Regions from separate parts of the Micromonospora sp. DH13 genome, predicted to be linked through region 4. Evidence: riboswitches for the same ligand, from Rfam matches in the RefSeq annotation. Region 4 holds a riboswitch; each other region holds the start of a gene.

Region 1 (8,263 bases), on a different contig from region 4:
GGCGGGCCGCGCCCGCCACCACCGTCGCCGACGACCCTCACCCACCGCCGCCCCAGCCGCCGGGCCCGTACGCCGCAGGCGTCCCGCCCGGCGGCGGCCCGGATCCCTTTCCGCCTCCCTGCCCGCGAGGTGCCGACCATGGACATCGTTCTCTACCAGTTCCTGACCGAGGTGCCGCTGGCCGCCGCCATCTGGTCCGTGCTGCTCGTGCTGGCGCTCACCGTGCTCGCCGTGCTGGTCGCCCGCCCCGAGCGGGACCGCCCTGCCGCCGTCGAGCCCCCGGCCCGGCCCGCCGCCCCGCCCGCCCCGGCCGCCGCCGACCTGCGCCGGTACGCCGAGGAGGTGGCGGTGGCCGCCGCCGGGGCGGCGCAGAACGCCCGCCGCCGACGGGCCGCCTGGACGGCCGCCCAGGACGCCGCCGAGCGGGCCTGGCAGGCGTACGACGAGGCGGAGACCGCCGCCCGACGCTTCCGCGACGCGGGCGCGCTGCCGACGCCGCACACCCCGCGTACCCCCGCCGAGTACGCGGCCCGGGAGCGCTGGCTGCACCACGCCGCCACGGCGGCCCACCTGCGGGGCGAGTTGTCCATCGGGCAGCTCTGCGACGTCTTCGCCCGCCGGGGCGGCTGGGACCCCCGGCTGCACCCGGTGGAGCAGGAGGTCGTCCTGGCCCGGGCCGTCCGGGACGGCAGGCTGGCCCGCTACCGTGCCGCCGCCGCGCGCGAGCGGGCCGCGTGGGGCGATGCCGAACTGGCGGCCGAGGCCGCCCGGGCGCTGGCCGCCGAGGCGTACGCCGCCGCCGAGCGCGCCCGGCCCGCCCACGCGCCGACGACCAGCGCAACGGCCTCCGGCAGGGTCCTCGGGATCACCGGCTGGCGCCCACCCCGCCCCGCCCCGGCCCGGTAACCGCGGACACCGCGGTGGTGGTGATCGCGGCGACCACGGTGATCGCGGTGATCGCGGTGATCAAGAGGTTTGAGTCATCGCGGAGATCAACCCTGACGCTTTTTCTCTTGATCACCGAGGCGGGACGCGGCGGGGGCGGGTTGGGTGGGTGTGAGGCGGGTCATGGTGGGGTGGGATCGGGCAGGCGGGGCTATTCGGTTTGATCCGGGGCGGTATTCGCCGAGATTCGGGCCGCGTCGTCCCGTTGCGGGTTCGTTGGCGTCGGATGGGTCGGCAGTACCATTGAGTCACGTCAGTCTCCGAATGCCCCGTAAATAGGTCGGCCAGGGGACGTTTAAGCAGGTAGCGTGGGGTTGGCAGGGCTTTCGTCGGCCAGTAGTGTCGGCCCGTCCGGTGCGGTACCCGATCGCAAGAGGCGACGCCGCGCCGACCCGCTCAATCGTGACGATCACGAACCGGGGACCCATTGCACGTCCGGGGTGAATCCGCGGGCCACGGCCTGCGGTAGGGCGATCTTCCCGCCCGAATCCGTCAGCTAACCCGGTAGGCGGTGTCGGAAGGAGTTCCATCCTCGTGCAGTTTGACCCCACCCCCCGGGTTGTTCCTCCACCACGGAGCCCGGTGCCCGTGTCCGCCGCCGCCGAGCCGGCGCACTGACCGTCGCACCCCTGCGTACGCCCGCCTGAGCGGGCGCCCCAGAAAGCGGACCCCACCCGGCCGCGGACACGTCCGCGCTGCCGTGCGCCGACGCGCGCCCGGGTGCCTCCGCTTCCGCCCCCGTCCCGTGGAGGAACACGTGAACGATCAGCTCAAGCGGCACCTGCGGCGACTCGCCACAGAACGCCCGTACCAGGTCGTCGCCGGCTCCGCCGCGGCGCTGCTGCTGGCCTCCGGCACCGGCGCGCTGCTCGCCGCCGTCGACGACGACGCCCCCGCCCCGCAGCGGACCACCAACGCCGCCGTGGCCGAGGTGGCACCCCGCCTCGACGGCGCGGCCAGCCGCGCCCAGGCCCGGATCGCCGCGCCGCTCGCCTCCCCGAGCAGCGCCGCGCCGTCGCCGAGCGCCACCTCGGCCGCCCCGAACCCCGACCTGACGGCCTCGGCGACGCCGAAGAAGACCACGGCGAAGCCCGCGGCGCCGAAGCCGCCGTCGTCGAAGGTCCTCGACTACGACTACGAGGCCCAGACCACCTACTACTACTGCGGCCCGGCTGCGGTGCGCAACGCGCTCTCCGCCACCGGCGTCGACGGCACCCAGGACGACCTGGCCGCCCGCCTCGGCACCACCGAGATGGGCACCAACTCGGCCTACGACACCACCCGCGTGCTCAACGAGATGGTCAAGGGCGAGCCGTACCGGACCCGGCTGATCCCCGGCGGTGCCGCCACCTCGGCGGAGACGGAGCGGCTCCGGGCCGACGTGGTGAAGGCGGTCAGCGCCGGTCGCGGCGTCGTGGTCAACATCGCCGGCGACGCCACCGACGTCGACGGCGGCTGGCACTCGTTCCCCGGCGGCCACTACATCGCCGTCGTCGGCTACCGCGACTCCGGGCGGACCGTGCGCATCGCCGACTCGGCGGACCCGGCCGTCCCGGCGTACTGGATCAGCACCGCCGCGCTGGCCCACTGGGCGGCGACGCGGGGCTACTCGGCCTGACATCACCCTCCCCCCACCGGCCCCGGCTCTCCTGCGCAGAGAGCCGGGGCTGGTGCCGTCTCCGGGCAGGCGGGGGCGGCCTCGATTCTTGGACAGTTGCGGTTCAGGGCGAACAGCACCTGTCCAAGAATCGGAGGCGGGACGATCAGGCGGTGGGGGAGTGGCTCATCGCGTCGGCGGCGCGCGGGGCCGGGGGGTTCCAGCCCGGCTCCAGCTCCCGGCGGGCCGCCGAAAGGAACGCCTCGGCGTACGACTCGGCCGGGAAGTCGCCCAGGTAGTGGGCCCGGGTGCCCCAGCGGGCCGCCGCCTTCGGGTCGGTGTCCAGCAGCAGACCGAGCACCTCGTCGAGGTTGCCCGCGTCGCGCCGCAGCACGTAACCCGAGCCGGCCAGCGGGAACCGCTCGACGAACCGGTCGCCGTCGCCGACCATGTCCGTCACCGCGTACGGCTTGCCGGAGTAGAGGTAGTCGGAGATGACGCCGGAGACGTCCGAGACGAGCGCGTCGGAGCGGTTGACGCAGTCGACCAGGGACAGCTCCCTGCTGGCCGCCGCCCCGAAGACGTGCTGCCGCCCGGTGCGGGCCCGGTCCGCCGCCAGCAGCTCCGTGAGCCGGGCGAGCTGCCGCGCCGACGCCGGGTTCTGCCCCGTGTACGGGTGGGCGCGCAGGATCACCGTCGCGCCCCGGGCCAGCAGCCCCCGCACGATCGTCTCGCCCACCGGCAGCGAACAGTAGTTGGCGTCGGCGTGGTGCCCCGTCCAGGTCGGGGTGTACAGCACCGTCGGGTTCGCCAGGCCGGTGGCCGGCACGCGGCGTACCTCGATCGACTCGACCTGCGGGCGGCCGACCACGACGAACTTCTCCGCCGGGATGTCCACCCCGGCCCGGGCGTACCGGTCGATCGCCGCCCGCCCGGCCACGAAGTTGCGGTCGAACAGCGCCGTGACCGGGTTGGCGCTCGGGGCCTTGTCGCTGTCGCCGTGGTGGATCTGCACGTGGGTGAGCTGCGAGAACCGGATGCAGTGGCTGTTCTTCGCCCCGTGGTTGACGTAGAACGCCACCTTCAGGCTCGGCACCAGCGCCTCGTCCATCGCCTTCAGCGTCGGGCAGTAGACGACCGGGGCGCTGGTGGCCGCGGCGATCGGGGCGAGGAACTCCGGCTCGCGCACCATCACGAAGAACGGCCGGCCGATCCGCTCCAGGTACGGCAGCCACATGGTGACCTGGTATTCCGACCCGGGCGGGGCGGAGAAGTGCAGCAGGAACTCCGGCCGGTGCGCCCGCAGCGCCCGGGCCACCGCCGAGCCGCCCGCCCCGGGCCGGAACCGCCGTTTCGCCAGGTCGGCCGCGACCGCCCCGGCCCCCGCGCCGACGGCGAGGGCCACCAGCAGGGCGACCCAGGCCGGCAGCACCAGGGCGGCGGCCAGCGCCACCACGGCGAGCAGCACCAGCAGGGCGTCGCCCAGCCGGGCCGCGACCAGCGGGGTCCACGACCGCACGGGCAGGTTCGCCGCCCGGATCTCCAGGTCGCCGGCCTGCCGCAGCGGCCCCACCAGCAGCACCAGCCCCAGCAGCACCAGGGCCGTCGCCGCCAGCGCCGGGTCGAAGCCGGCGTCGAGCCGCCGCGCGTACCCGACGAGGATGCCGGCGGCGAGCAGCACCGCCTCGGCGGTGCTGTCGGCGGCGGGGCGGACCCGGCGCTCCCAGCCGGCGGCGACGAGGGCCGCCACCGCGAGCGCCAGGCCCCAGCCCGTCGCCCCGGTCAGGGCGAGGGTGAGGAACGCCAGCACCGCCAGGCCGGTGGCCGCCACCCGGGCGGCCAGCTTCCTGACCAGGTCACCACGCATGTCGCTTCGCTTCCTTCGCCCGTCGCGGTGGCCGTCGACCTGTCAGCCGGCCGGGGCCGGGGCCGGGGCGGACGCCCGGCTGGCCTGGGCGGGCACGCCCGCGGCGGGCAGCTCGCCCGGCGCCCGGCGCACGTCGATGACCTGCCCGGTCAGCTCGGAGATCAGCACGTCCAGCGACGACTGGGCGACGGTCTCGGCGGCCAGCAGGGTGTGCTCGGGCTCCTCGCCGAACGCCTTGGTGCGCATCGGCGTGGCGGTGCGCTCCGGGTTGATGCAGTTGACCCGTACGCCGAACTCGGCCCACTCGTCGGACAGCGCCTGGGTGAGGTTGACCAGGGCGGCCTTGGTGGCCGAGTAGAGCGCGTAGCGGGCCCGGCCCCGGGTGTACGAGCTGGAGGTGTAGAGCAGCAGCTGGCCCTTGGTCTGCTGCAGGTACGGCAGCGACTGCCGGGCGATGGTGACCGGGCCGACGAAGTTGACGTGCAGGACGCGGTCCATCGTCTCCTGGTCCATCTCGGCCAGCTCGCCCTTCTCCAGGATGCCGGCGGTGACGACCACGTGGTCGATCCGGCCGGTGGCCTCGAAGGCGGTCTTCAGCGCGGCCTCGACGTCCTCGGCGCGCTCGACGTGGGTGCCGGTGGTGGAGCGGCTGAACGGGAAGACCTGCGCGCCGTGGCGGCGGGCCAGCTCGGTCAGCTCGTGGCCGATGCCGTAGCTGCCCCCGAACACGACGATCGTGCGGCCGGTCAGCTCCTCGGTGTAGCCCCGGTCGGTCAGCCGGGGGGCCTGCGCGGCGGCGAGTTGGAACAGCTTGTCCGCCAGGTGCACGTCGACCGGGTGGGTGACCTTGATGTTCTCGTCCGAGCCGTCGATCACCTTGATCGGGGTGCCCGGCAGGTAGCGCAGCACGACGCCGCAGTCGTCGGTGGCGGCGAAGTCGGGGTCGCCGGCGGCGACCCGGTACGCCTCGCGGATCGTGCCGGACCGGAACGCCTGCGGGGTCTGCCCCCGGCGCAGCGTGGAGCGCACCGGGATGTCGGTGATGCAGTCGTTGTCGTCGACCTGGATGATCGTGTCGGCCGACGGGATCGCCACGTCGACCGCCGAGTACGTCCAGAGCGCGTTGACGCACTCCCGCACGATCCGGCCACTGAGCAGCGGGCGCACCGCGTCGTGGAAGAGGATGTTGACGTCGCCCTCGCCGACCGCGTCCAGCGCGATGCGGGTGGTGGCGTTGCGCGTGTCACCGCCGGCGATGACCTTGCTGACCTTGCGGAAGCCGGCCTTGTCGACGATCTGCTGGGCGTCGGGGACGTGCCCGTCGGCCATCAGCACGATGATCTCGTCGATCTCGGGGGCCGCCTCGAAGACCGCCAGGGTGTGCTCGATGATCGGCTTGCCGGCGATCTTCAGCAGCTGCTTGGGGATGCCGAGGCCGAGCCGGGTCCCGGTCCCGCCCGCCAGCACCACCGCCACCGTCCGCGAGGGCCGCCACGGCGCCGGGGTCTCCGGTGTGGCGTCCGGGCCAGTGGTGTGGTCCTGCGTCATTGCCGATCCTCACTCTCACGGTTTGCGAACAGGGGGTGACGGCCGCACGGCGGCCGGGTGAACCATAACGCAACCACCGCGCCGCCCCCCAGGGACGACGCGGTGGGGAAGACACCCGCACGACACCGTACGGACGCCGCAACCTTACTTCTTGTTGGAGAAGTCCTCGTACGCGCGCAGCACCTCGTCGGTCGGGCCGTCCATCCGCAGCACGCCCGATTCCAGCCAGATCGTCCGTTCGCAGGTGTCCCGCACCGAGGAGAGCTGGTGGCTGACCAGGAACACCGTTCCCGCGCCCTCCCGCAGCTCCCGCACCCGCTGCTCGCTGCGCTTGCGGAAGCCCTTGTCGCCGGTGGCCAGGGCCTCGTCGATCAGCAGCACGTCGTGCTTCTTCGCCGCCGCGATGGAGAAGCGCAGCCGGGCGGCCATGCCGGAGGAGTACGTCCGCATCGGCAGCGAGGCGAAGTCGCCGCGCTCGTTGATCCCGGAGAACTCGATGATCTCCGGGGCGAGCCGGGCCACGTCGGCCGGCTGCATGCCCATGGCGAGGCAGCCGAGGGTGACGTTGCGCTCACCGGGCAGGTCGTTGAGCAGGGCGGCGTTGACGCCGAGCAGCGACGGCTGCCCCTGCGTGTAGACGGCGCCCCGGTTGACCGGCAGCAGCCCGGCGATGGCCCGCAGCAGGGTGGACTTGCCGGAGCCGTTGCTGCCGATCAGCCCGATCGCCTCGCCCCGGTACGCGGTGAAGCTGACCCCCTTGACCGCGTGCACCTCCCGGATGTTCGGCGCGGACGTGCGGGACATGATCCGCTTCAGCGCGGCCACCGGGCTGGTGCCGCCGGCGGCGCCCTTGTGCACCCGGTAGATCACGTGCGCGTCGTCGACCACCACGGTCGGGATGCGCTCGACGATCCTCGGCAGTGTCACGGTGACGTCGTTGGACGCCTCGATGTGCTCAGCCACGGCCGTACTCCTGTTCGCCCCGCCAGAAGTAGATGAAACCACCCACGCCCATCACGACCGCCCAGGCCACCGCGTACGTCCACGCCTGGACCATGGAGGAGTTGAGCAGCGGCGCCCCCTCCAGCAGCGCGTGCCGGGCCAGCTCGATGTAGACCAGCATCGGGTTCGCCTCGACGATCCGGGTCGCCCAGCTCGGCAGGCTCTCCTCGAACAGCGCGACGTTGTAGAGCACGCCGGAGCCGTACATCCAGGTGCGCACCAGGAACGGCATCACCTGCTTGAGGTCGGCGACCTTCGAGCCCATCCGGGCCACGGCCATGGTGAGCCCGGCGTTGAACAGCGCCTGGAGCAGCACGACTGGCACGAGCAGCAGCCACTCGACGGTGAGCGGCTCGCCGGTGACCAGCACGATGCCCATCAGCACCACCAGCGAGGCCATCAGCTGCTGGAACTGGGTGAGCATGACGGCCAGCGGCAGGCAGGCCCGGGGGAAGTGCAGCGCCCGGATCAGCCCCAGGTTGCTGGTGATCGACTGGGTGCCGTTCTGCACCGCGGTCTGGGTGAAGTTGAAGATGAACAACCCGGCGGTCAGGTACGCGATGAAGTTCGGGATGCTGTTCTGTTTCAGCACCAGGCCGAAGATCAGGTAGTAGACCGCCGCGTTCGTCAGCGGGGTGAGCACCTGCCAGAGCTGCCCGAGCCGGGCGTTGCTGAACGAGGCGACCAGCTTGGCGTTCGAGTACGCGGCGATGAAGTGCCGGTACGCCCACAGGCGGCGGGTGTACTCCGCCAGGGACGGCCGCTCGCCGGCGACCCGCAGCCCGTACCGGGCGGCCAGTTGCGCCTGGGTCAGGCCTGCGTCGGGGTCGGCCAGCGCGGTGTTGGCCATGGGATGGGCGCTCCGATCTTGTCGTGCCAGCGGGGTGCGTCTGTTGTACCAACGGGGGGGGTGCGACGACGGGTTCGCCGGTGGCCGGTGCGTGGGAGCGCCGCCTCGTCGCTGCGTGGAAGGTAGTCCATAACCACGTCGGGACGCAACCGTAGCGTCGTTGCGGTACATTGTCCCACGTGACAGCCGAGGAGGGTCTGCCGTGACGCGCGAGAAGAGTCTGCCGTGACCACCGAGAAGAGGCGCGCGCCGGCCGGCGCGGCGGTGCTGCGGGGCGAGATCACCACGGCCATCCGCCGCGCGCTGATGCAGGAGCTGGCCGCCGTCGGCTACGGCCGGCTCTCCATCGAGGCCGTCGCCCGCCGGGCCGGGGTCAGCAAGACCGCGATCTACCGGCGCTGGAGTTCCAAGCTGGAGCTGGTCGTCGAGGTCGTCGGCGCCGCCGCCGGCAGCA
Region 2 (8,263 bases), on a different contig from region 4:
TGCTGGCCGTACCCTCACCCGGTCACCCCGGCGCGCCGCCGCGCCCCTGGCGCGGCCGACGCCGCCGTCTGCGAGGAGCCCGTACGTTGACCGACCGCACGACCCTGGAGCAGGAGATCGCCGCCGAGCAGCGGCACCTCGACCGGGTGTACGCCCGCCTCGCCGAGCTGCGCCGCTTTGCCGCGCAGGCCGAGAAGGACGGCTACCGCCTGGCCCGGGTGGGCAACTTCGGGGCGCTCGTCGAGCGGGACGCGATGGTCTTCCACGCCGCCCAGCGCCGGCACGTGCTCGATGCCGAGCACGAGGGGCTGGTCTTCGGCCGGCTGGACCTGCGCGAGGGGCAGGTGCTGCACGTGGGGCGGCTCGGGGTGCGCGGCGAGGACGCCGAGACCCTGGTCGTGGACTGGCGGGCCCCGGCCGCCGCCGCCTTCTACCAGGCGACGCCCGCCCAGCCGCTGGGCGTGGTGCGGCGGCGCACGATCTCCTCGTCGGCGGAGCGGGTGACCCGGATCGAGGACGACCTGCTGGATCCGGCGGCGGCCCCACCGGACATGGCGGTGGTGGGCGACGGAGGGCTGCTGGCGACCCTGTCCCGGGCCACGGGCCGGGGGATGCGGGACATCGTGGCCACGATCCAGCGCGAGCAGGACGAGGCGATCCGCTCCCCCGCCTCCGGGGTCACGATCGTCTCGGGCGGGCCGGGCACGGGCAAGACGGCGGTGGCCCTGCACCGGGCGGCGTACCTGCTCTATTCCGACCGCAGCCGCTACGCGGGCGGCGGCATCCTGGTGGTGGGCCCGTCGGCGGTGTTCGTGGAGTACATCGCCTCGGTGCTGCCGTCGCTGGGCGAGGAGACGGCGACGTTGCGCTCGCTGGGGTCGATGTTCCCGGGGATGGGCGCGACGCGCACCGACCTGCCGGAGGTGGCGGCGGTGAAGGGTTCCCTGCGGATGCGCCGGGTGCTGGAGCGGGCGGTGCGGGACGCGGTGCCGGGCGGGCCGGGCGAGTTGCGCCTGCTCTACCGGGGTGAGCTGCTGCGGCTCGACCGCCGGGAGCTCGACGGCATCCGGGACCGGGCGCTGGGCCGGGGGGCCCGCCGCAACGAGTCGCGCCGGGCGGGCTTCGACGGGGTGTTCGCGGCGCTGTGGGCGCAGGCCCGGCGGCTGGGCATCGGCCGGCTGCCGGAGCAGCGCGCGTTCGAGGACGAGATCGCCGAGCGGCCCGAGTTCCGCGAGTTCCTCAAGGCGTGGTGGCCGCGGCTGCACCCCCGGCACGTGCTGGGCTGGCTGGCCCGCCCGGACCGGCTGCGGCGATACGCCGCCGGGGTGCTGTCCCAGGCGGAGGTGGGCCTGCTCGTCGAGGCGTACCGGGCGCTGGACGTCGAGGGGCTCACGATCGCCGACGTCGCCCTGCTCGACGAGCTGGACGCGCTGCTGGGCAAGCCGCTGCAGCCGAAGCGGGCGAAGCGCGACCCGTTCCAGCTCGCCGGGGGCGTACGCGAGCTGAGCACGCATGCCGACCGGCAGCGCGCGGCGCGGGAGGCGGCCCGGGAGCGGCCCGAGGACTACCGCGACTTCGCGCACGTGGTGGTCGACGAGGCGCAGGACGTGTCGCCGATGCAGTGGCGGATGATCGGCCGGCGCGGCCGGTTGGCGTCCTGGACGGTGGTGGGCGACCCGGCGCAGACCGCGTGGACGGGGGACCCGGAGGAGCTGACCCGGGCCCGGGACGCGGCGCTGGGCCGCCGCCGGCGGCACCAGTTCGAGCTGACCACCAACTACCGCAACTCGGCGGAGATCTTCGCGGTGGCGGCGGCGGAGATCCGCCGGCTCTACCCGGACCTGGCGCTGCCCCGGGCGGTGCGGTCCACCGGCGTGGCCCCGGTCGAGCTGACCGTGCCGGCGGCCGAGCTGGCGGCGGCGACCGTCGCGGCGGTCGGCGACCTGCTCGGCGAGGTGGAGGGCACGGTCGGGGTGATCACGCCGGTGCCGCGCCGCGACGAGGTGGCGGGCTGGCTGGCGGGCCGGGCCGCGCCGCGCCTGCAGGTGGTGACCAGCCTCCAGGCCAAGGGCATGGAGTACGACGGGGTGGTGCTGGTCGCCCCGGGCGAGATCCGGGCCGACCCGGGGTCGGGCGTGCGGACGCTGTACGTGGCGCTGTCCCGGGCGACCCAGCGCCTCGTCACCGTCGAACCCACGGGCTGATCCGGCGCCCGGCCGTTCCCCGGCCGGACCGCTGTCGATCACTTGCACATATTGCGATGTGAGCATAGATTGGGCCGGGCGGGGATCACGGACGGAGGGTGTGGGCGTGGGCGCAGGTCATGACCACCACCACGGGGCGGCGAACGCGGCGGACCGCCACTCGGGTCGACTCTGGGCGGCGTTCGCGCTGCTCGCCGCGCTGATGATCGTCGAGGCGGTGACCGCGCTCGGCACCGGCTCGCTGGCGCTGCTCTCCGACGCCGGGCACATGTTCACCGACGTGCTCGGCATCGGCATGGCGCTCGCCGCGATCACCGCCACCCGGCGGGCCACCGCCGACCCGCAGCGCACGTTCGGGCTCTACCGGCTGGAGGTGCTCGCCGCGCTCGGCAACGCCCTGCTGCTCAGCGGCGTCGCCGTCTACGTCCTCGTCGAGGCCGTCCGCCGCTTCGGCGACCCGCCCGAGGTCACCACCGGCCCGATGCTCGTGGTGGCGGTGCTGGGCCTGCTCGCCAACGTCGCCGCGTTCGCCCTGCTGCGCAGCGGGGCGAAGGAGAGCATCAACCTGCGCGGGGCGTACCTGGAGGTGCTGGGCGACCTGCTCGGGTCGGTCGGCGTGATCGGCGCGGCGGCGCTGATCATGGCCACCGGCTGGTGGTGGGCGGACCCGGCGGTGGCCGTCGCGATCGGCGTGTTCATCCTGCCCCGCACCTGGCGGCTCGGGCGGGCCGCGGTGCGCATCCTGGTGCAGGCCGCGCCGGAGCACCTCCAGGTGACCGCCGTGCACGACCGGCTGGCCGCCGTGCCCGGCGTGGTCGAGGTGCACGACCTGCACGTCTGGACGCTGACCTCCGGCATGGAGGTCGCCTCGGCCCACCTGACCATGGCGCCCGGCGCGGAGGTCGGCGCGGTGCTGACCGCCGCCCGCACCGCCCTGCACGAGGACTTCCACATCGAGCACGCCACCTTGCAGGTCGAGCCGGGAGCCGCCCGCGACGGCTGCGGGCCGGCCGGCTGGTGAGACCGAGGCTCATCAATTTTCGCGACATTCGTGGCCGAATGACTGACTTGACAGGCTTCATCCGCGTACCCTCCGTCACGGAAGCAGCGCTGGTCCCACGCGCACCGGTAGGCTCGGCCCCGGCCATCGCCGGGCGGCGCCCTCCGGCGCCTGTGGTGGCCGCCGCCTAATCGCCTGCGGGCGAGCCGGGGAACCATGTTTGTGGGGTGCATCCGCTCCAGCGGTAGGGATCTTCCGTCCCGAACCCGTCAGCTAACCCGGTCGGCGGCTGACGGAAGGACATGCATATGCCAGTAGTGGCACCTGTAGGAAGGATCGCCGCCCGGGTGGCGGCGGCGCTGGTGCTGACGCTCGCCGTCGGCCTCGGGGTCGCGCCGGTGACGCCGGCCGGGGCCGCGCCGCCCGTCGGCCTGCTCGCCGCCGCACCCGGCGACGACGAGGAGGGCGGCACTCCCGCCCTGCGCGCCCAGCTCGAGGCGGCGAGCAAGGGCTACCTGGAGGCCAAGACCGCCCTCGACCGGTCGGTGAAGCGGCAGCAGCAGCTCGGCGGCCAGCTCAAGACGGTCGAGGCCGAGCTGGTCACCCGCGGCACCAAGGTCGGCGAGATCGCCGGGGTGGCGTACAAGAAGGGCCGGCTCACCGCCGCCTCGGTGCTGCTCGACAGCAGCTCCCCCGAGGGGTTCCTGGACCGGGCCGCCGCGCTCGACACGATCGCCGCGAACGAGGACCGGGCGCTGCGCGAGCTGCTGACCACCCGGGACGAGGCGACGAAGACCCGGCAGGCGCTCGACGGCGAGATCCGCGAGCAGCGCAAGCAGGTCGCGCTGATGGGCAAGCGCAAGGAGCAGGCCGAGCGGGCGCTGACCGTGGCCAACAACAAGGCCAGCAGCAGCGGCGGCGGGTCCAGCCCGGGCGGCACCTCCAGCGCGAACGCCACCCCCGCGAAGCGCAACTCCGACGGCTCCTGGCCGGCGGAGTCGTGCAGCGTCAACGACCCCACCCCCGCCAACGGCTGCATCACCCCGCGCACCCTGCACGCGCTCAACCAGGCCAAGGCCGCCGGCTTCACCCGGTACGTCTCCTGCTACCGGCCCGGCGGCTCCGGCGAGCACCCGAAGGGGCGGGCCTGCGACTTCGCCGCGCAGAAGGGCGGCTTCGGCGGCGTGGCCAGCGGCGGGGACCGCACCTACGGCAACAACCTGGCGGCGTACTTCGTGCGCAACGCCGACCGGCTCGCCGTGCTGTACGTGATCTGGTTCAAGCAGATCTGGCTGCCCAGCAGCGGCTGGAAGGCGTACAGCGGCGGAAACGGGGACCCGTCCAGCGACCACACCAACCACGTGCACCTGTCGGTGATCTGACCCGCGCCCGCCCCGGCGGCCCTCCCCCGACGGGACGGTCGCCGGGGCGCTACGCCGCCCGGCCGAGCACCTCGCCGAGCCGGCGGGCCAGCCCGAGGTGCGCCGAGCGGGCCTGCCGGAAGGCGTACGCGAACAGCGGCGTCGGTGCGACCAGGGTGATCTCCACGTCGACGCGGACGAGGCCGTCCGGCTCGTCGCGCAGCCGGGTGTGGTTACGCACCGTCGTGGCCGGCCGCTGCCGGGCCACCGTGACGATCTCGTCGTCGGTCACCACGAGCACGTCCGCCTGGTACGTCACGCCGAAGCGCACCGGCCCGGCGGCGAGCTGGTCGGTGATCGCGTAGCTGGCCAGGGCGCCCGGTCGGGACGACAGCCGGCGCACCCGCGTGATCAACGGATGCAGCTCGGTCTGCCGGGCGGGATCGCTGAGCAGCGCCACCGCCTCCGCCCGCGAGCAGCGGGCCTGGACCGAGTACTGGAAGCTGTCGCGCCGGGGCATCCGTCGATCGTCCCCCACCCGGGGGCGTGGGGGAAGGGTCGAAGGCCCCGGCGCGTGGACCAGCGCGGGCGGCCGCGTCAGGCGCCGGGCAGCACCTCAGGGGTGGCCGTGCCCGCGAGGTAGGGCTCCGGGGCACCGAAGAGCCCGAGCAGGCCGGTCACCCAGAGCTGCCGGTGCACGAACCGGCTCGGCTCGGTGACGACCAACTTCACCCCGCTGACCTCGGCGGTCTGGAAGCCGGCCACCATCGCGCTGATGCCGACCGAGTCGATGAAGGTGACGAGACGCATGTTCAGCTCGATGCGGGCGGGCCGCCCCTTGGTGAGCACCTCGGCGATGGCTTCACGCACCTCGTACGCGGTGTCGACGTCGATCTCACCGCGCGGGGCGATCTCGATGACACCACCGGAAAGAACCGACTTCACGATCGACAGGCTCACGCGAGCACCTCCACTCGCCCGTTGACGGGCGCCTCATCAGTACGCGGGCCGCGACCGAGAGTATTCCTCCGATGGCCTCGGTCGCCACCCCTCGGGATGAGCAATTCGTGGATCAGGGCAAAACACGTTGCCCTTATCCGGACTTTTCAGATCCTGTTTGCCGCACGACCGGCCCGGGGGCCGGTGTCGCCGACCCAGGGTAGCGGTCCCCTCCGACCTTTGCGCGCACCCCGCTCCCCGGGCGTGTGCCCACCCGGCCGCCACCGGCGGGACCCGCCACCGTTGCCCGCCCCGCCTAGCATCGGCGACGTCCACACCCGTAGCTCGGAAGGGACCACCCCATGATCCGGAGACTGGCCGGCCTGGCCGGCGTCGGCGCGCTGCTCGCACTCATGCTGGCCTGCGGCTTCGGCGGCGCCGGGGACGACGACGATGACGACGACGACGACTTCGCCCGGGGCGCGGCGGTGGTGTCCGTACGCTGAGGGCACGGCCGGCGCGCCGGGGGTTTGCGGTGGCGTCGGGTGGGGCACTGCCCCGGTGGGCGGACCGCGCCGGGGCAGACCCCGGGCGACCGCCCACCGGACCCACGCCGCAGTCCGAAGTGGCCGCAAGCTTCGGCACCCGAGGAGGTAGCACGATGTTCGGAACCAACCTGCTGGAGCGCCGCAGCAAGCCCGAGCGGATAGCGGACCAGGCGTGGCAGCACCTGGCCTCCGCCGTCGCCTCCGCCGGGGACAGCGTCCGCGACACCGCCCGCTCCGCCCGGCGCAGCGGCTCGGGCCTCGCCGACGAGGCGGGTGACCTGGTCGGCTCGGCGGCCGACGAGGCGCGCCGCCGGGCGGTGCTGGCCTTCGACGCGCTCGCCGGTCGCCGGCCCGCCCTGCCCTGGGCGCTGCTGATCGGGGCCGCCCTGGCCGGCGCGGCGATCGGCTGGGCCGCCGGTTCGGCGGCGCGCGCCGCCGGGCGCCGGGGCGAGCGCGACGTCGAGGAGATCGAGTTCGTCGACGTCGACCGGCCCAACTCCCCGGTCGGCCTGGACGGCTGAGCCCTGGGCGGCTGGGCCCTGGCGGGCTGAGCATCCCCGGCCGGCCGTCGCCGGCCCTTCGAGACGCGAACCGGGCCGGCCTCCGTGCGGGGAGGCCGGCCCGGCGTTTCGGGACCGCGCGGGGCGGTCAGTGTGCGGTCAGTTGGCCGTGCAGGTCAGGATCGCCGGGGTCGAGTTGGCTCCGGTCCCGCTGGCGACGAAGCCGAAGGTGGTGCTGCCGCCGACGGGCAGCGTCCCGTTCCAGCCCGCGTCCCGCACCACGACCTGCGCCCCGGTCTGGGTGTAGGTGCCGCCCCAGAGCTGGGTGATCTGCTGGCCGCCGGGGAAGTTCCAGACCACACCCCAGAAGCTCTTCGCCGAGCCGCTGTTGTTCTTCACGGTCACCTCGCCCTGGAAGCCACCGGACCAGGAGGTGGTCACCTTGTACGTCGCCGAGCAGGCCCCGGCCGGCACGGGCGTGCCCGTCGGGGTGGCCGGCGGCGTCGTGGCCGGGGGCGTGGTCGCCGGAGGCGTGGTGGCCGGGGGCGTCGTCGCGGGCGGCGTGGTCGCCGGCGGGGTGGTCGCCGGGGGCGTCGTGGCCGGCGGGGTGGTGGCGCCGCCGAGCCGGTCGGCGACGATGATGCCCCGCCCGTTGGTGCCCAGGTAGGCCCGCCCGTAGACGCGCGGGTCGCCGGTCAGGGCCTCACCCGCGTTGCCGTACTGGTGCTTGTCGTCGTTGATCCGGACCCAGGCCGCGCCGGTGTTGTCCGACCGGAACAGGCCGGCCTGCCCGTCGACGGTGCCGAAGACGAACAGCGCCGGGTACGTCTGCCCGGGGGCCGCCTTGCCGAAGCCCACGTTCACCGCCGACGACACGCCGGCCTGCTTGGCGAAGGTGGCCCCGGAGTCGGTCGAGCGCCACAGCCCGCCCTCGCCGGCCAGCCAGATCTCGCCCTCCTTGCCGGGCAGCGCCTTGAACTTGACGTTCCCGGTGCTCGGCAGCCCGGTGGCCGCCGACGCGGTGAAGCTCGCCCCGCCGTTGGTGCTGACGTAGAACTTGCCGCCGGAGAAGCCGTAGAACTTGTTCTTGTTGACCCGGTCGGACTCGACGACGGCGTTGGCCGGGATCCCGGTCGCCGCGGTCCACGAGTTGCCGAAGCCCACCGAGCGGACGACCTGCTGGCCGGCGTCGCCCGGCGACCAGACGAACTGGCTGCCGTCGGCGGACGCGGCGACGGTGCCGCCGTTGTTGATCCCGCCCGGCTCGCTGCCCTGGAACCAGTTGGCCCCGCCGTCGGTGGAGAACGCGACGTGGCTGTCGTTGGGGCGGTCGGCGTCGGTGAAGTTGCCGGCCCGCACCATCGTCGCCGGGTTGCTCTCGGCGTAGTCGATGCTGGTGGTGCTGGTGAAGACCGGCTGGCTGAAGATCTTCGCCGGCACCGCGTCGAGGTCGGTGTGCCGGAAGCCGCCGAGGTCACCGAGCGCGCTGACCAGCGGGGCCCCGGTGGGCGGGCTGATCAGGTCGAGCACGGCGGTCTCCTCCAGGCCCTTGACCATCGGCTTGATGGTGAGCTGACCGCCGGTGTCCCACTTGGTCAGGTCGGTGCTGCCGTAGATGGTCGCGCCGGTGCCGTACATGAACCGGTTGGAGTCGTGCGGGTCGATCTCGACCGACTCGTTCATCCAGCCCAGCTTCGGCGTCTCCTCCGGC
Region 3 (8,263 bases), on a different contig from region 4:
GCCCGTGCTGGCCGCCGAGGTCGACGCGGGCCGCTGCGCGGTCGTCGGGATGTCGTACCGGCTCAGTGCCGGCGGGGTGCGGACGGTGGCCGCCGTGCCGGCCGCCATGGCCGCGGACGCCACCCCGGCCCGCGCCGCCGCCTGACGCACCCCCGCCGCCCGGCGCTCACCCCCGGCCCTGACGCGCACCGCCGCCCGAGACACGACGAGAGGGGCCGCCCCCACAGCGGGACGGCCCCTCTCGTCGTGCGCGGCGCGCCGCGTCAGAGCAGCGACATGTGCACGTGGTCCGTGTGGTTGGACGGCCCGCTGTAGGACTTCCAGCCGGTCGCCGGGAACCAGATCTGCCGGTTCCAGATGACGTAGTAGATGCCGAGCCGGTCGGCGTTGCGGATCAGGAACGCGGCGAGGTTGTTGCCGTACATCCGGGTGTCGTTGTTGTGCCAGGGGGAGAACCCGCTGTTCTGGAGCGACCAGTCGCAGGCCCGGCCCTTGGGGTGTTCCCACGGCCCGCCCGGCCGGTAGCAGCCCACGAACCGGTTGAAGCCGGCCCGCTTGGTCTCCTTGTAGGCGTGCAGGGTGCGGGGCGTGATGCAGCCGGAGGTGGTGGGGTCGTTCTCGCTGCACGACTCGGGCCGCCAGTCGCCGTCCGACGTCCGGCCCGGCCCGATCCTCGCGACCGGGGAGGTGGCGTTGACCAGGCCGCCGGTGAAGCCCTTGCCGCCGACCAGGGCGAGTGCCTTCTCGGCGTCGAACTTCTTCTTCGCCATGACCGACGCCTGCTTCTGCTGCTCGCGCACCTCGGCGTCGAGCGCGAGCTTGGCCTGCTCGGCGCGGTTCTTCGCCGCGCTGACCTCGGCCAGCTTGTTGGCGTTGACCATGTTCAGCTCGTCGAGGGCCGAGGCGCGCTTGACGAACGAGTCCGGTGTGTTGCTCTCCAGCAACATCGCCATCGCGCCGACCCGGCCGGTCCGGTACGACTGCGCGGCCATCTCGCCGACCTGCGGCGCGAGCGCGTCCAGCTCCTCCTGGGCCTTGCGCACCTCGTCGGCGAGCTGGGCCTGGCGCTTCTTGGACTTCTCGAGCTTCGACTTCGCCTGGGCGTAGTCCCGGTTCGTCGCCTCGATGACGTCGGTGATGAGCTGGGGCTCGTCGTCCTCCTCGTGCCCCGAGGGTTGGGGGGCGGCGGCGGGCAGGGCGAGCGCCGGGGCGGCCGGCCCGGCGACGACCGCCAGGGCAGCGAGCACGGCCACCACGGGTGTCAACCAGCGGTGCAGGGGTGCCGTCACAATGTTCCCTTCCATCGACCGCCGACCGGGTTAGCTGACGGGTTCGGGGCGGAAGCGGCCCCTACCGCTCGCGCGGATTCACCCCGGGCACCTGGTTCCCCGGCTCGCCTCGCGGCGATTGGGCGGCGGCACCGCAGGCGCCGCTTCGCGCCTTCGGCGGTGACCGGCAGCGAGGTTACCCGAGAGCCCATGCGGGGAGCTACGTCCGGATGCCGACTAAAAGCGTCATTTCGTAATCGCCATCGGTAATCAGTGATGCGCTTCTCAGGGCGGATGCCGCCACCGGTCACGCTGTGAAGTGTCACCATGCGGTGTCCGTGCCTCCTTCTCGGTGCGGCCGTCCGGCCGGGGGGTGGGTGGGGGCGTGGTCGTCGGGGAACCCCTCGACCGCCCGGCCGCCGCCGAGCGCCTCCAGCGCGAGATTGCGGTCCGCGGTCCGCCGCCCGCCCCCGGGGGTACGCGCCGCCGGCACGTCCCCGCCGTCCGCCGGGCCGGGCCGGGACGCGGCGGTGTGCCCCTCAGCGGTGTGCCCCGTGGCGGTGTGTCCCGCCGCCGTGCGCCCCGCTGCGGTGACCACGGCGGCCAGCCCGGTGGTGAGCGGCACGGCGGCGATCAGGCCCAGCGTGGCGACCGCGCTGCGGACGATCTCCTGGGCGAGGAACTCGCTGGTCAGGATCTCGGTCACGGGGCGGGAGTCGGCGGTGAGCAGGAGCAGCAGCGGCAGCGACGCGCCCGCGTACGCCAGCACGATCGTGTTGACCGTGGAGGCGATGTGCGCCCGGCCGACGCGGGTGGCCGCCCGGTAGAGCTGCAACCGGGACAACCCCGGGTTGGCGTGCGCCAGCTCGGTGACCGTGGCCGCCTGGGTCACGGTGACGTCGTCGAGCACCCCGAGCGAACCGATGATGATGCCGGCCAGCAGCAGGCCGTGCAGGTCCACGTCGCCCCGGAACATCGACAGGGTGGTGGCGTCCTCGCTGCCGTACCCGGTGAGGTGGGTGGCCGCCGTGGCCAGGGTGCCCAGCAGGCCGGTGAGCACCAGGCTGCCCAGGGTGCCGAGGACGGCCACCGACGTCTGCGCGGTGACCCCGTGGGTGAGGTACAACACCACGAACATGATCAACGCGGAGCCGACGACGGCGATCGGCAGCGGCGACCCGCCCGCGCCGATGCCGGGCAGCACGAAGGTCAGCAGGATGGCGAAGGTGGCGGCGAGCCCGGCCAGGGCGGCCACCCCCCGCCAGCGGCCGAACGCGACGATCGCCAGCGCGAACACCACCGCCAGCCAGATCAGCGGGGCGCCGCGCTGGTGCTCGGCGATGTTGTAGGCGCTCGCCGCCGGGTCGGCCGGGTCGGTCAGCTTCACCAGCACGATCCGGTCGTCGACGGCGACGGTGGGCGCGCCGGGGCCGGTCGGGATCGGCGTCTCGACCTGCTGCCCGGCGTCGGGCCCCTGCTCCACCCGGACGGTCACCGTGCCGCACGGGCCGTCCGCGACGCCCGGCCCGCCGCCCTCCGGCGTCTCCGGCTGCGGCGGGCACTCCTCGGTGACCACCCGGGTCACCGTGCCGTGATAGCGGGGCACCGGCGAGCCGCCGTCGACCTCGGGGCCGCCGCCGCGGGGCCACAGGACGACCGCCGCGATCACGGTGAGCACGAAGAGGGGCACCACGGTCGCGACGAGGACCCGCCGCACCCTCGGTGGGGTGGGCGGGGCGGGTCGGTTGTGGTCGGCGCCCATCGACGATCTCCAAACGGTGTCAGCGCGGGGTACGGCTCGGCGGCCCGGACGGTTCAGCGTCGCGGGCGATCGATCCGGGCCGGCTGCCCGGACGACCACACCGGGCCGGCCGCCGGAGGACCTGCCCGTCCCGCGGGCCGCCCGAAGCCCCGCCCCGCCCCACCGGCGGCCCGGTCTCCGCCCTGCGGGCCGCCCGGAGCGGGATCCCACGTCCCATCGCCCGGAATCGTAGCCACCCTCACCTGCGAACGCAGGTCGGCCGACACCATGTCGGCGACATGGCGGTGTTCCGGCCGCCCTGATACCGCCATCTGGCCGACATGCTGTCGATTCAGCGGGCGGCAGGGCATGTTGGAGACATGGCCCACGACGAGCACGCCGGGCACGACAAGCACGCCGAGCACGACAAGCACGCCGAGCACGACAAGCACGCCGGGCACGACCCGGAGATGTTCCGCCGCCGGTTCTGGGTCTGCCTCGCGCTGACCCTGCCGATCGTCGTCACCAGCCACATGGTGATGGACTGGTTCGGCTACTCGCTGGAGTTCCCCGGCCGGGCCCTGGTCGGCCCGGTGCTCGGCTCTGCGGTCTTCTGGTGGGGCGGGTGGCCGTTCCTGGTCGGCGCGGTCCGGGAGCTGCGCGACCGGGCACCCGGGATGATGCTGCTCATCGCGATGGCGATCAGCGTGGCGTACGCCGCGTCGCTGGCCACCAGCGCCGGCGCGTTCGACCTGGACTTCTGGTGGGAGCTGGCGGCGCTGGTCACCATCATGCTGCTCGGGCACTGGCAGGAGATGAAGGCGATCGGGCAGGCCCGGGGCGCCCTCGCGGCGCTGGCCGCGCTGCTGCCCGACGACGCGGAGCGGGTCGGGCCCGACGGCGGCACCGAGCGGGTCCCCGTGGCCGCGCTGCACGTCGGCGACGTGCTGCTGGTCCGGCCCGGCGGTCGGGTGCCGGCCGACGGCCGGGTCGTCGACGGGGCCGCCGAGCTGGACGAGTCCATGATCACGGGCGAGTCCCGCCCGGTCGCCCGGTCGGTCGGCGACCGGGTGGTGGCGGGCACGGTGGCCACGGACTCCGCGCTCCGGGTCGAGGTGCAGGCCACCGGCGAGGAAACCACCCTCGCCGGCATCCAGCGCATGGTCGCCGAGGCCCAGCGCTCCAGCGGCCGGGCCCAGGTGCTCGCGGACCGCTTCGCGGCCTGGCTGTTCTACGTCGCCACCGCGACCGCCGTGGTGACGGTCGTGGTCTGGTCCCTCCTCGGCGACACCGACGAGGCCGTCGTGCGGACCGTCACGGTGCTGGTCATCGCCTGCCCGCACGCGCTGGGGCTCGCGATCCCGCTGGTCATCGCGCTGTCCACGGCGGTGGCGGCGCGCTCCGGCATCCTGGTGAAGAACCGTCTCGCGCTGGAGCGGATGCGCACCGTCGACGCGGTGCTGTTCGACAAGACCGGCACCCTCACCCGGGGCGAGCACGCCGTGACCGGCGTCGCGGCCGTCGCGGGCACCGGCGAGGACGAACTGCTGCGGCTGGCCGCCGGCGTCGAGGCGGACAGCGAGCACCCACTGGCCCGCGCGATCGTCGCCGCCGCCGAACAGCGCGGCGGCCCCGCACCGGCCACCGGCTTCCGCGCCCTGCCGGGCCGTGGGGTGCGGGCCACGATCGACGGCACGGAGTACGCCGTGGGCGGGCCTGCCCTGCTGCGCGAGCTGGGCGTGGGCCTCCCCACCGAGCTGGAGCAGGCCGCCGCCGACTGGGCGGGGCGAGGGGCCGCCGTGCTGCACCTGGTCCGCCTCCCCGGCACGGTGCTCGGCGCGCTCGCCCTCGCCGACGAAGTACGCCCCGAGGCCCGCGAGGCGATCGCCGAGCTGCGTGCCCAGGGCATCCGCACCATCGCGATGATCACCGGGGACGCCCGGGCGGTGGCGGACGCGGTCGCCGCCGATCTCGGCTTCCGTGCCGGTGTGGACGAGGTCTTCGCGGAGGTGCTGCCGGCGGACAAGGACGGGAAGGTCACCGAGTTGCAACGACGTGGGCTGACGGTGGCGATGGTCGGCGACGGGGTCAACGACGCCCCGGCGCTGGCCCGCGCCGACGTAGGCATCGCCATCGGGGCCGGCACGGACGTGGCGATCGAGTCCGCCGGGGTGGTGCTCGCCTCGTCCGACCCACGCGGGGTGGCGGCGGTGGCCCGGCTCTCCCGGGCGTCCTACCGCAAGATGGTGCAGAACCTGGCCTGGGCGGCCGGCTACAACGTGGTGGCCCTGCCGCTGGCCGCCGGGGTGCTGGCCTGGGCCGGGGTGGCGCTGAGTCCGGCGGTCGGGGCGATCCTGATGTCGGCGTCCACGATCGTGGTGGCGCTGAACGCCCAACTGCTCCGCCGGGTCCGCCTCACCCCCGGCTGATCCCGGCCGGGGCCGCAACCCGGCTCGCAGTGCCGGGTCACATTCCGCGCCCGCATCCGCGAGGCGAGGTGAGTCGACCCCGGGCGAGGCTCTAGCGTGGTGGTGTGGGGACGACGGCGGTGACGGGCGGGCGGTGGGGTCGCCTCGCGCTGCTGCTCTGCACCCTGATCGGCCTCGCCGCCATGCACACCCTCGGCCACGGCGCACACTCCGGCGGCACCCACGCCGGCCACGACGGGGCAGCACCGCGCGACGGCCACCCGGCCCCAGCGGCGTTCGCCGACGGCACGGGCGGTCCCGTGGCACTCGTCGGCGGCATGGGCGGTCCCGTGGCGCCCGCTGTCCCCGTCGGGCTTGCCGGCGGCGCGGCTGTCCCTGTGGCGCTTGCCGGCGGCGCGGATGCGCTCTGGGCGTTCGCCGGTGGAATGGCCGTCCCCGTCGGCGGCATGGTCGCCGCCGTCACCCTGGGTGCCCGCGCCGGCTGTCCGGCCGGTGGGTGTGCGCCCGCCCGGCTGCTGCCGGACGGTGGCCGCGCCGACGGGCCGTCCGGGTGGAGCGCCTGCCTGGCGGTGCTCGGCGCGCTCGGGGTGGCCCTGCTCGTCGCCGTGCTCCTGCTGACCCGTGCCCGGGCACCCGGCCCGCCCGGCTGGCAGGCCGGTGGCGTGTCCGCCGGGCCGCGCGCCCCGCCATCCCGCCCGCTCGGCCTTCGGCTGGCCGAGGTCTCGGTGTCGCGTACGTAGGACGCCCCGGCGCGGTGCCCGGCTCTGCCGGTGACCCGTGTCTCCGTCCTGCCCTCGTACGTGACCGAGACCGAAGGATTCACCATGACCACTCGTACGACCGCGCGCCGCGCCGCCCTTGCCGGCGTGGCCCTGACCGCCGTCCTGGGCCTGGCCGCCTGCGGCTCCGCCGACCACGGTTCGCCCAGCCACGACCAGCCGGCCGCCGGCACCGCCGCTGCCGGCGCCAGCGCCGCCGGGACTCCGACGCGCGGGCCGGCCGCGTTCGGCGACGCCGACGTGATGTTCGCCCAGATGATGATCCCGCACCACCGGCAGGCCGTGGAGATGGCCGAGTTGGCCGAGACCCGCGCCGCGGACCCGGAGGTCAAGCGGCTCGCGGCCGCGATCAAGGCCGCCCAGGCGCCGGAGATCGCCACCATGACCGGCTGGCTGACGGGGTGGGGCCGGCCGGTCCCGTCGCCTGCCCCGGGGCACGGGCACGGCATGCCGGAGATGGACCACGAGATGCCGGGGATGATGTCCGAGGCGGACATGACGAAGCTGGCCGGCGCGCGCGGCGTCGGCTTCGACCGGCAGTTCCTGACCCTGATGATCGCCCACCACGAGGGCGCGATCACCATGGCGAGGGAGGAGTTGGCCGAGGGGGCGAACCCCGAGGCCAAGGCGCTGGCCCAGCAGATCGCCACGAGCCAGCAGGGCGAGATCGACCAGATGAGGAAGATCCTCGGCCGGCTCTGACGGCCGGGCCCCACGCGTCATGCCGGCGAGGTGGGGGTATCCGCAGCTCGGGATGCCCCCATGTCGCCGACATGAAGTCGATCAAGCGCCTGTCGGCGCGCGGGGCGAGTCGCGAGCGGCGCTGCGCGGGTGGGGTCAGAGGGCCGGGCGGGGTCAGAGGGCCCAGCGGCGTCGGTGGGGCCGGGCGGGCGTCAGCCGCGCTTCATGAGGCGGCCGACGGCGGCCATCATCTCGGTGGCCATCTCGTCGGCCCGGCCCTCGACCGCGCCCTCGTGCAGGCAGTGCCGGGCGTGCCCGTCGAGCAGGCCGAGGGCGACCTTGTCCAGGGCCGCCTGGATCGCGGAGATCTGGGTGAGCACGTCGATGCAGTAGCGGTCCTCGTCGACCATCTTCTCGATGCCGCGGACCTGACCCTCCACGCGGCGGAGCCGCGCGAGCAACTGGTCCTTGCTGGCGGTGTACCCCCGGGTCGGGGCGGGCGTGGGGCCGGTCATGCGACCGAGATTAACATACCCCTCAGGGGTATGGTACGGTTCCCTGCGTCGGATACCCCCACCCGGTATTCCTGGCGTTCCTGAGACGGTGGTCCGCCTCGCGTTTACCCCCCGGGGGTAACGTGAGGTGCAGCGGAAGGAGAGAGCGATGGTCAGCACGACGTACGAGGTGCGGGGGATGAGCTGCGGGCACTGCGCCGGCTCGGTCGTCACCGAGGTCGGCGCGATCGACGGCGTCACCAACGTCAAGGTGGACCTGGAGGGCGGCCGGGTCACCGTCACCAGCGACAACCCGCTGGACACCGAAACCGTGCGCGCCGCCGTCGACGAGGCCGGATACACCCTCGTCGACGCGTGACGCCGCCCCCGCGGAGAAACTGAGGCACACGATGAACACGGCGACGAAGCTGAGCGGCTTCGCCCTCGGCCTGGCGGCGGTGTTCGGCGCGGCGTACGGGGTCGGCCAGGTGGTCGGCCCCGTCACCCCGGCCGCCGACGTCCGCCACGACGCCGACGACCCCGCCCACGGCACCACCCACGCCGACGCCGGGGACGCGCCGGCCGCCCACCTGCCGGGCGGGCTGCTCGTCTCCGACCGGGGCTACACCCTCGCCCCGCTGGCCGCACCGGCCGGCGAGTTCGCCTTCCGGATCACCGGCCCCGACGGGCAGCCGGTCACCCGCTACGAGGTCGCGCACGACAAGCGGATGCACCTGATCGTCGCCCGGCGGGACCTCTCCGGCTTCCGGCACGTCCACCCCGAGGCGGGGCCGGACGGCACCTGGCGGGTGGCGTCCCCGCTCGCCGGCCCCGGCGTCTGGCGGGCGTTCGCCGACTTCACCCCGGCCGG
Region 4 (5,183 bases):
CGGCAGCCGTCAGCTCCGGCATGACGTTGAAGATCAGCTCAGAGACGTCGGGGTAGACGAGATCTCGTTCAAGTCTGTCCAGCCAGTCGTTCAGCTCGGCGTCGTCGGCATAGTCGAGCCGCATGATCCGCTCGACGAGGTGGATCGCCTCGTCCCGGGTCAGCTTCGCAGGCAAGACGCCCTCCCCGACCGGGGCTAATGGCACGCCAATGGCACGCCGCGTGATCGTTGACCTTGTAACCTCGAAGGCCCTGGCTCGGGACTTGCGTCCTGACCAGGGCCTTCGTGCGTGGAGCGGGTGACGGGAATCGAACCCGCACTGTCAGCTTGGGAAGCTGATGTTCTGCCATTGAACTACACCCGCAGGCGGACCCACTGTACCCGACACCGCTGACGCGTGCACCCAGGCACCCCTCGCGCGCCCCATCGTCCCGATCGCGCCGACACCCGGCCGACCAAGATCCGCAGGCCATCGTCGGTACGCGGGATTTTCATCGCCGCAACATATGCCCATTCTCAAATGCCTCGATGGGTTGTAACGTCTCCCGCACGTTCAAGCCACGGCGCGACACACCCCCTGTCGCGCCGCCAGAAAGAGGTGGGCCCATGGGACTCCGTCCCAACCTGCTGACCCGGCGCACCGCCGGCGTCGCGTCGACGACCCTCGCGCTCCTGCTCAGCACCGCCGCCGTGGGTGTCGTCCCGGCCGCTTCGGCCTTCTCCGCCGCCCCGACCGAGGCGTGCGCCGAGCCGGCCGACGTCCACTCGGACGCCCGGGTGAAGGCCGGCGCGCACGCCAAGCACGAGCCGAACGAACTGACCGCCAAGGAGACCCGCGAGCGGGAGGCCGACCTCGCCGCCGCCCTGCGCGAGCGGGCCAACTACCGGGCCGGTGCCGGCGCCGCCGCGCTCGCCACCGTGACCATCCCGGTCGTCGTGCACGTCATCCAGGAGGACAGCACCCGCGCCGGCGGCAACATCCCGGACTCGATGATCAACTCGCAGATCAGCGTGTTGAACCAGGCCTACGCCGGCGCCACCGGCGGCGCGGCCACCGCCTTCAGCTTCCAGCTCCAGAAGATCAACCGGGTCACCAACCCGGCGTGGTTCCCGATCGTGCAGGGCTCCTCGGCCGAGCGCTCGATGAAGTCCTCGCTGCGCGAGGGCGGCAAGAACACGCTGAACATCTACCTCGGCGAGCTGAGCGACGACCTGCTCGGCTGGGCCACCTTCCCGAAGCGCCGGCTCGACAGCATGGACGGCGTCGTCGTGCTGACCGAGTCGCTGCCGGGCGGCACCGCCACCAACTACAACCAGGGTGACACCGGCACCCACGAGGTCGGCCACTGGCTGAACCTCTACCACACCTTCCAGGGCGGCTGCTCCGGCTCGGGCGACGGCGTGAGCGACACCCCGGCCGAGGCGTCGCCGGCATACCAGTGCCCGACCGGGCGGGACACCTGCACCGCGACCGGCCTGGACCCGATCACCAACTTCATGGACTACACCTACGACTCCTGCATGTACCAGTTCACCGCCGGCCAGGCGGCCCGGATGCTGACCGCGTGGAACGCGTACCGCGCGGCCTGACGCACCACTGCCGCTGATCGTTCCGGTGCCGGCTCCGTCTCCCGACGGGCCGGCACCGGCGTCTGTGGGGGTCAGGCCGCCGCGCGATGGGCGCCGCGCCCGTCGAGGACCGACCGCCGATCCGGTACGCCCACCGCGCCCCCGCCCGGGGCGGTGCTCGCGGCGTCGGTGGTGGCAGTGGTGGTGGTGGTGGCCGCAGCGCCAGCGGCACCGGGGTCGAGCCAGACCTGCACGGCCGGCCGACCGGTCGCCTCACCCGGGCGCACGGTGCCGGCGTCGCCGCGCCGGGCCAGCATCGCCACGTCGACGGTGAACTCGAAGAGCCGCCAGTCCACCTGCGGCGCGGCTCGCCCGATCTCGGCGAGCCGGGCCACCCGGGCCTGGTCGGTCACCGGCCTGGCGTGCCCGGCCACGTACGCCTCGTCGTCGCTGTCCTCCGGCGGGAAGGAGTGCAGCGCGTAGCGGCCGTCGCGTTCGAGGTCGCGCCGCTTCGGCGAGTCGACGACGAAGCAGAAGAGCCCCTCGTCGGTGATCACCGGGGACACCGGGTGCACCCGGGGGCCGCCGTCGGCGCGGACGGTGGCCAGGTAGCCGAAGCCCGGCCCGTACTGCTGCATGAGATGACGGATCCCGTCGGCGAGTCGTGGCTCGTCAGCGGCGAATTCGGACCAGGAAGCCATGCCGGCATTCTATCGAACACCTGTACGACACGCGAAGCGCGACGCGCGGGTCGGGCACCCGATTCGCAGGCCCGCTGAGCAGCCCCGCTGACCGGTCCCGCCGACCCACCTCGCTATGGTGTTGCGATGCTGCTCTCCGACCGCGACCTCGTCGCCGAGCTGAAGGCCGGCACGCTCGCGCTGGAGCCGTTCGAGCCGACCCTGGTGCAGCCGTCGAGCATCGACGTACGCCTCGACAAGCTCTTCCGGGTCTTCAACAACCACCTCTACACGCACATCGACCCGTCGGCGCAGCAGGACGACCTGACCTCCATGATCGAGGTGCCCGACGGCGAGCCGTTCGTGCTGCACCCCGGCGAGTTCGTGCTCGCCTCCACGCTGGAAGTGATCTCGCTCGGCGACCAGCTCGCCGGCCGGCTGGAGGGCAAGTCGAGCCTGGGCCGGCTCGGGTTGCTCACCCACTCCACGGCCGGCTTCATCGACCCGGGCTTCACCGGCCACGTCACGCTGGAGCTGTCCAACGTGGCGAACCTGCCGATCACGCTGTGGCCGGGCATGAAGATCGGCCAGCTGTGCATCTTCCGGCTGTCGTCGCCGGCCGAGCACCCGTACGGCTCGGCGGTCTACGGCTCGCGCTACCAGGGTCAGCGCGGCCCGACCCCGAGCCGCTCGTGGCAGAACTGGCGCACCTGGCCGCCCCGCTGACCCCTGCCCCCTGACGTACCGCTCCTCCTGCGGCACGCTGCGGCGCGCTGCGCCACCCTCCGCGGTCCTCCCGCCCGAGGGGTGTGAGAAGGGGCCCCTTCTCGACCGTACGCGTTAAGAAGGGGCCCCTCCTTGCACCTCAGGCGGGGCGGCCGAAGCTGTGGATCGGGCCGTCGTCGACGCGCTTCATCTTCACCGGGACGCCGGCCCGGGAGGCGTGCACCACCCAGCCCCCGCCCACGTACATGCCGACGTGGTGCAGGTCGGAGTAGTAGAAGACCAGGTCGCCGGGGCGCAGGTCGGCGCGGCTGACCTTGGCGGTCACCGACCGCTGCTGGGCCGCGTTGTGCGGCAGCGAGACGCCGGCCTTCGCCCAGGCGGCCAGCATCAGCCCTGAGCAGTCGTACGAGTTCGGGCCCTCGGCGCCCCAGACGTAGGGCTTGCCGATCTGGGCGCAGGCGAACTTCACCGCCGTCCCCGCGCCGCCACCCGGATAGCTCGCCGGGCAGGGGGCGGGCTTCAACGGGCCGCCGCCTCCGTTGCCGTACACCTTCAGCCGCAGCTTCTGCAGGCGGTCGATCTCGGCGTTGATCTGCTTCTTCTTCGCGGCGAGCTGGGCCTCGGTGCGGGTGAGCTGGGCGACCATCTCGTCGAGAGGCTGCTTCTTCGCGGCCAGCTCGTCGCGGAGGTCGACGACCGCCTGGACGTCGTGCTGCTGGCGCTGGGCGAACCGGTCGAGCAGCTCCAGCTGCCCCATCATCTGGCTCGGCGTGCGGCTGCCCAGCAGGGCGTTGACCACCGAGATGTTGTCGCCCTTGTACGCCTCGGCGGCGAGGCCGCCGACCTTCTTCAACGCCTCGTCCACCTGGCGCTGGAGCGGCCCGATCCGCGCGGCGAGCGCGTCGGCCTTCTTGCGCTTGGCGGCCAGGTCCTGGCGGGTGGCGTTGTGCCGCTCGATGATCGGTTCGAGCTTGTTCCAGTCCTCGTCGATCTGCCGCTCGATCTCGGCGACCGAAGGGTCGGCGTGGGCCACGGTCGGTGCGCCGGTCAGGACGACGGCGACGCCGACGAGGGCGGCGAGGACGGTGGTGCAGCGTGACCAGCGGGTACGCGGCGCAGCCGGCATCCGGTCGGCGTCGGCCGACCGGCGTGACGGGCGCCGCGGGGCATGGAGTGCCACCGGGCTCCGTTCTCCTTCTTCCTCTACCGCCTACCGGGTTAGCTGACGGGTTCGGGCGGGAAGGGAGAGCGCCCTACCGCAGCGCTGCTGCGGATTCACCCCGGCGTACCTGGGTCCCCGGCTCGCCCGGAGGCGACTCGGCGGTGTCGCACCGTCACCGCCCGGCTGGGCGGTGCAGCTACCGGCCGACAATTGGCCAGAGTAGAGACGATCGCCATCGATCCGCAACCCGACCGGCCGTGACACACCGTACAGGCCCGTGGCCGGCGTCGATGTCCGCCGCACGGCGAAGGCCCCCGGTCTGGTGACCGGGGGCCTGCGGGTGGTGCTGCGCGGCGCGGCCTTCGCGGGGGCCGGGCCGGGTCAGCCGGGTCGGCGGAAGCCGGCCACCGGCATGGTGTTGATGCTGCTCACGTTGACCGGCTTGCCGGCGCGGGGCGCGTGCACCATCTTGTCGTTGCCGATGTAGAGGCCGACGTGGTGCAGGTCGCTGAAGAAGAACACCAGGTCACCGGGGCGGGCCTCGGAACGCGGGATGGCGCGGCCCTCGTTCCACTGGGCGCCGGTGAAGTGGGTCAGGTGGATCCCGGCCGCCTTGTAGGCGAACTGGGTCAGGCCGGAGCAGTCGAACGAGTTCGGGCCGGTGGCACCCCAGACGTACGGGTCGCCGACCTGGGCGCAGGCGGTCTTGATGGCGGTGCGGGCAGCGGCGCTGACCACGCCGGTGACCGTCGGGCAGCCCTCGGTGGACACCACGGTCTTCGGCATCGACGCCTGGAGCCGCTTGATCTCACCGTTGATCTTGGTCTTCTTCGCCGCCAGTTCCTTGGTCTGCTTCTCCTGGGAGACGATGAGCGTGTCGAGCTTCTGCTTCTCGGTGTCGTACTTCGCCCGGACGGCGAGCACGCCCTCGACCTGCTTGCGCTCCTGCGCGGCCAGCCGGTCCAGGATGGTCAGCTGCTCGGCGAGGGTGCCCGGCTTGGTGCTGACCAGCAGCGCGCCGATGTCCTGCGACGGGCCGGAGATGT

The links. A riboswitch is a leader RNA that binds a small molecule or an ion and turns the genes downstream of it on or off. The one in region 4 is predicted to bind cyclic di-AMP.
Region 1: another riboswitch for cyclic di-AMP. It lies ahead of LPA42_RS04485 (C39 family peptidase); the one in region 4 lies ahead of LPA42_RS13255 (NlpC/P60 family protein).
Region 2: another riboswitch for cyclic di-AMP. It lies ahead of LPA42_RS23645 (hypothetical protein); the one in region 4 lies ahead of LPA42_RS13255 (NlpC/P60 family protein).
Region 3: another riboswitch for cyclic di-AMP. It lies ahead of LPA42_RS04875 (hypothetical protein); the one in region 4 lies ahead of LPA42_RS13255 (NlpC/P60 family protein).

Annotation. Positions count from the first base shown of each region.
Region 1 is NZ_JAHWGR010000003.1:205,475-213,737, reverse strand. It holds gene LPA42_RS04490 (hypothetical protein) at 139-906, shown strand; cyclic di-AMP (ydaO/yuaA leader) riboswitch at 1,329-1,471, shown strand; gene LPA42_RS04485 (C39 family peptidase) at 1,691-2,563, shown strand; gene LPA42_RS04480 (CDP-glycerol glycerophosphotransferase family protein) at 2,709-4,409, opposite strand; gene LPA42_RS04475 (bifunctional cytidylyltransferase/SDR family oxidoreductase) at 4,452-5,957, opposite strand; gene LPA42_RS04470 (ABC transporter ATP-binding protein) at 6,102-6,920, opposite strand; gene LPA42_RS04465 (ABC transporter permease) at 6,913-7,809, opposite strand; gene LPA42_RS04460 (TetR/AcrR family transcriptional regulator) at 8,035-8,263, shown strand, end outside.
Region 2 is NZ_JAHWGR010000027.1:90,519-98,781, reverse strand. It holds gene LPA42_RS23655 (AAA family ATPase) at 87-2,204, shown strand; gene LPA42_RS23650 (cation diffusion facilitator family transporter) at 2,311-3,225, shown strand; cyclic di-AMP (ydaO/yuaA leader) riboswitch at 3,379-3,508, shown strand; gene LPA42_RS23645 (hypothetical protein) at 3,513-4,586, shown strand; gene LPA42_RS23640 (hypothetical protein) at 4,636-5,085, opposite strand; gene LPA42_RS23635 (STAS domain-containing protein) at 5,163-5,525, opposite strand; gene LPA42_RS23630 (hypothetical protein) at 5,867-6,010, shown strand; gene LPA42_RS23625 (hypothetical protein) at 6,166-6,573, shown strand; gene LPA42_RS23620 (cellulose-binding domain-containing protein) at 6,712-8,263, opposite strand, start outside.
Region 3 is NZ_JAHWGR010000004.1:22,290-30,552, forward strand. It holds gene LPA42_RS04870 (carbonic anhydrase) at 1-145, shown strand, start outside; gene LPA42_RS04875 (hypothetical protein) at 264-1,289, opposite strand; cyclic di-AMP (ydaO/yuaA leader) riboswitch at 1,294-1,424, opposite strand; gene LPA42_RS04880 (YibE/F family protein) at 1,591-3,030, opposite strand; gene LPA42_RS04885 (heavy metal translocating P-type ATPase) at 3,390-5,438, shown strand; gene LPA42_RS04890 (hypothetical protein) at 5,543-6,178, shown strand; gene LPA42_RS04895 (DUF305 domain-containing protein) at 6,263-6,919, shown strand; gene LPA42_RS04900 (metal-sensitive transcriptional regulator) at 7,111-7,413, opposite strand; gene LPA42_RS04905 (heavy-metal-associated domain-containing protein) at 7,562-7,771, shown strand; gene LPA42_RS04910 (hypothetical protein) at 7,803-8,263, shown strand, end outside.
Region 4 is NZ_JAHWGR010000011.1:51,781-56,963, forward strand. It holds gene LPA42_RS13230 (e9imm peptide) at 1-175, opposite strand, end outside; tRNA gene LPA42_RS13235 (tRNA-Gly) at 291-364, opposite strand; gene LPA42_RS13240 (zinc metalloprotease) at 607-1,590, shown strand; gene LPA42_RS13245 (pyridoxamine 5'-phosphate oxidase family protein) at 1,662-2,270, opposite strand; gene dcd (dCTP deaminase) at 2,397-2,975, shown strand; gene LPA42_RS13255 (NlpC/P60 family protein) at 3,115-4,155, opposite strand; cyclic di-AMP (ydaO/yuaA leader) riboswitch at 4,168-4,308, opposite strand; gene LPA42_RS13260 (NlpC/P60 family protein) at 4,519-5,183, opposite strand, start outside.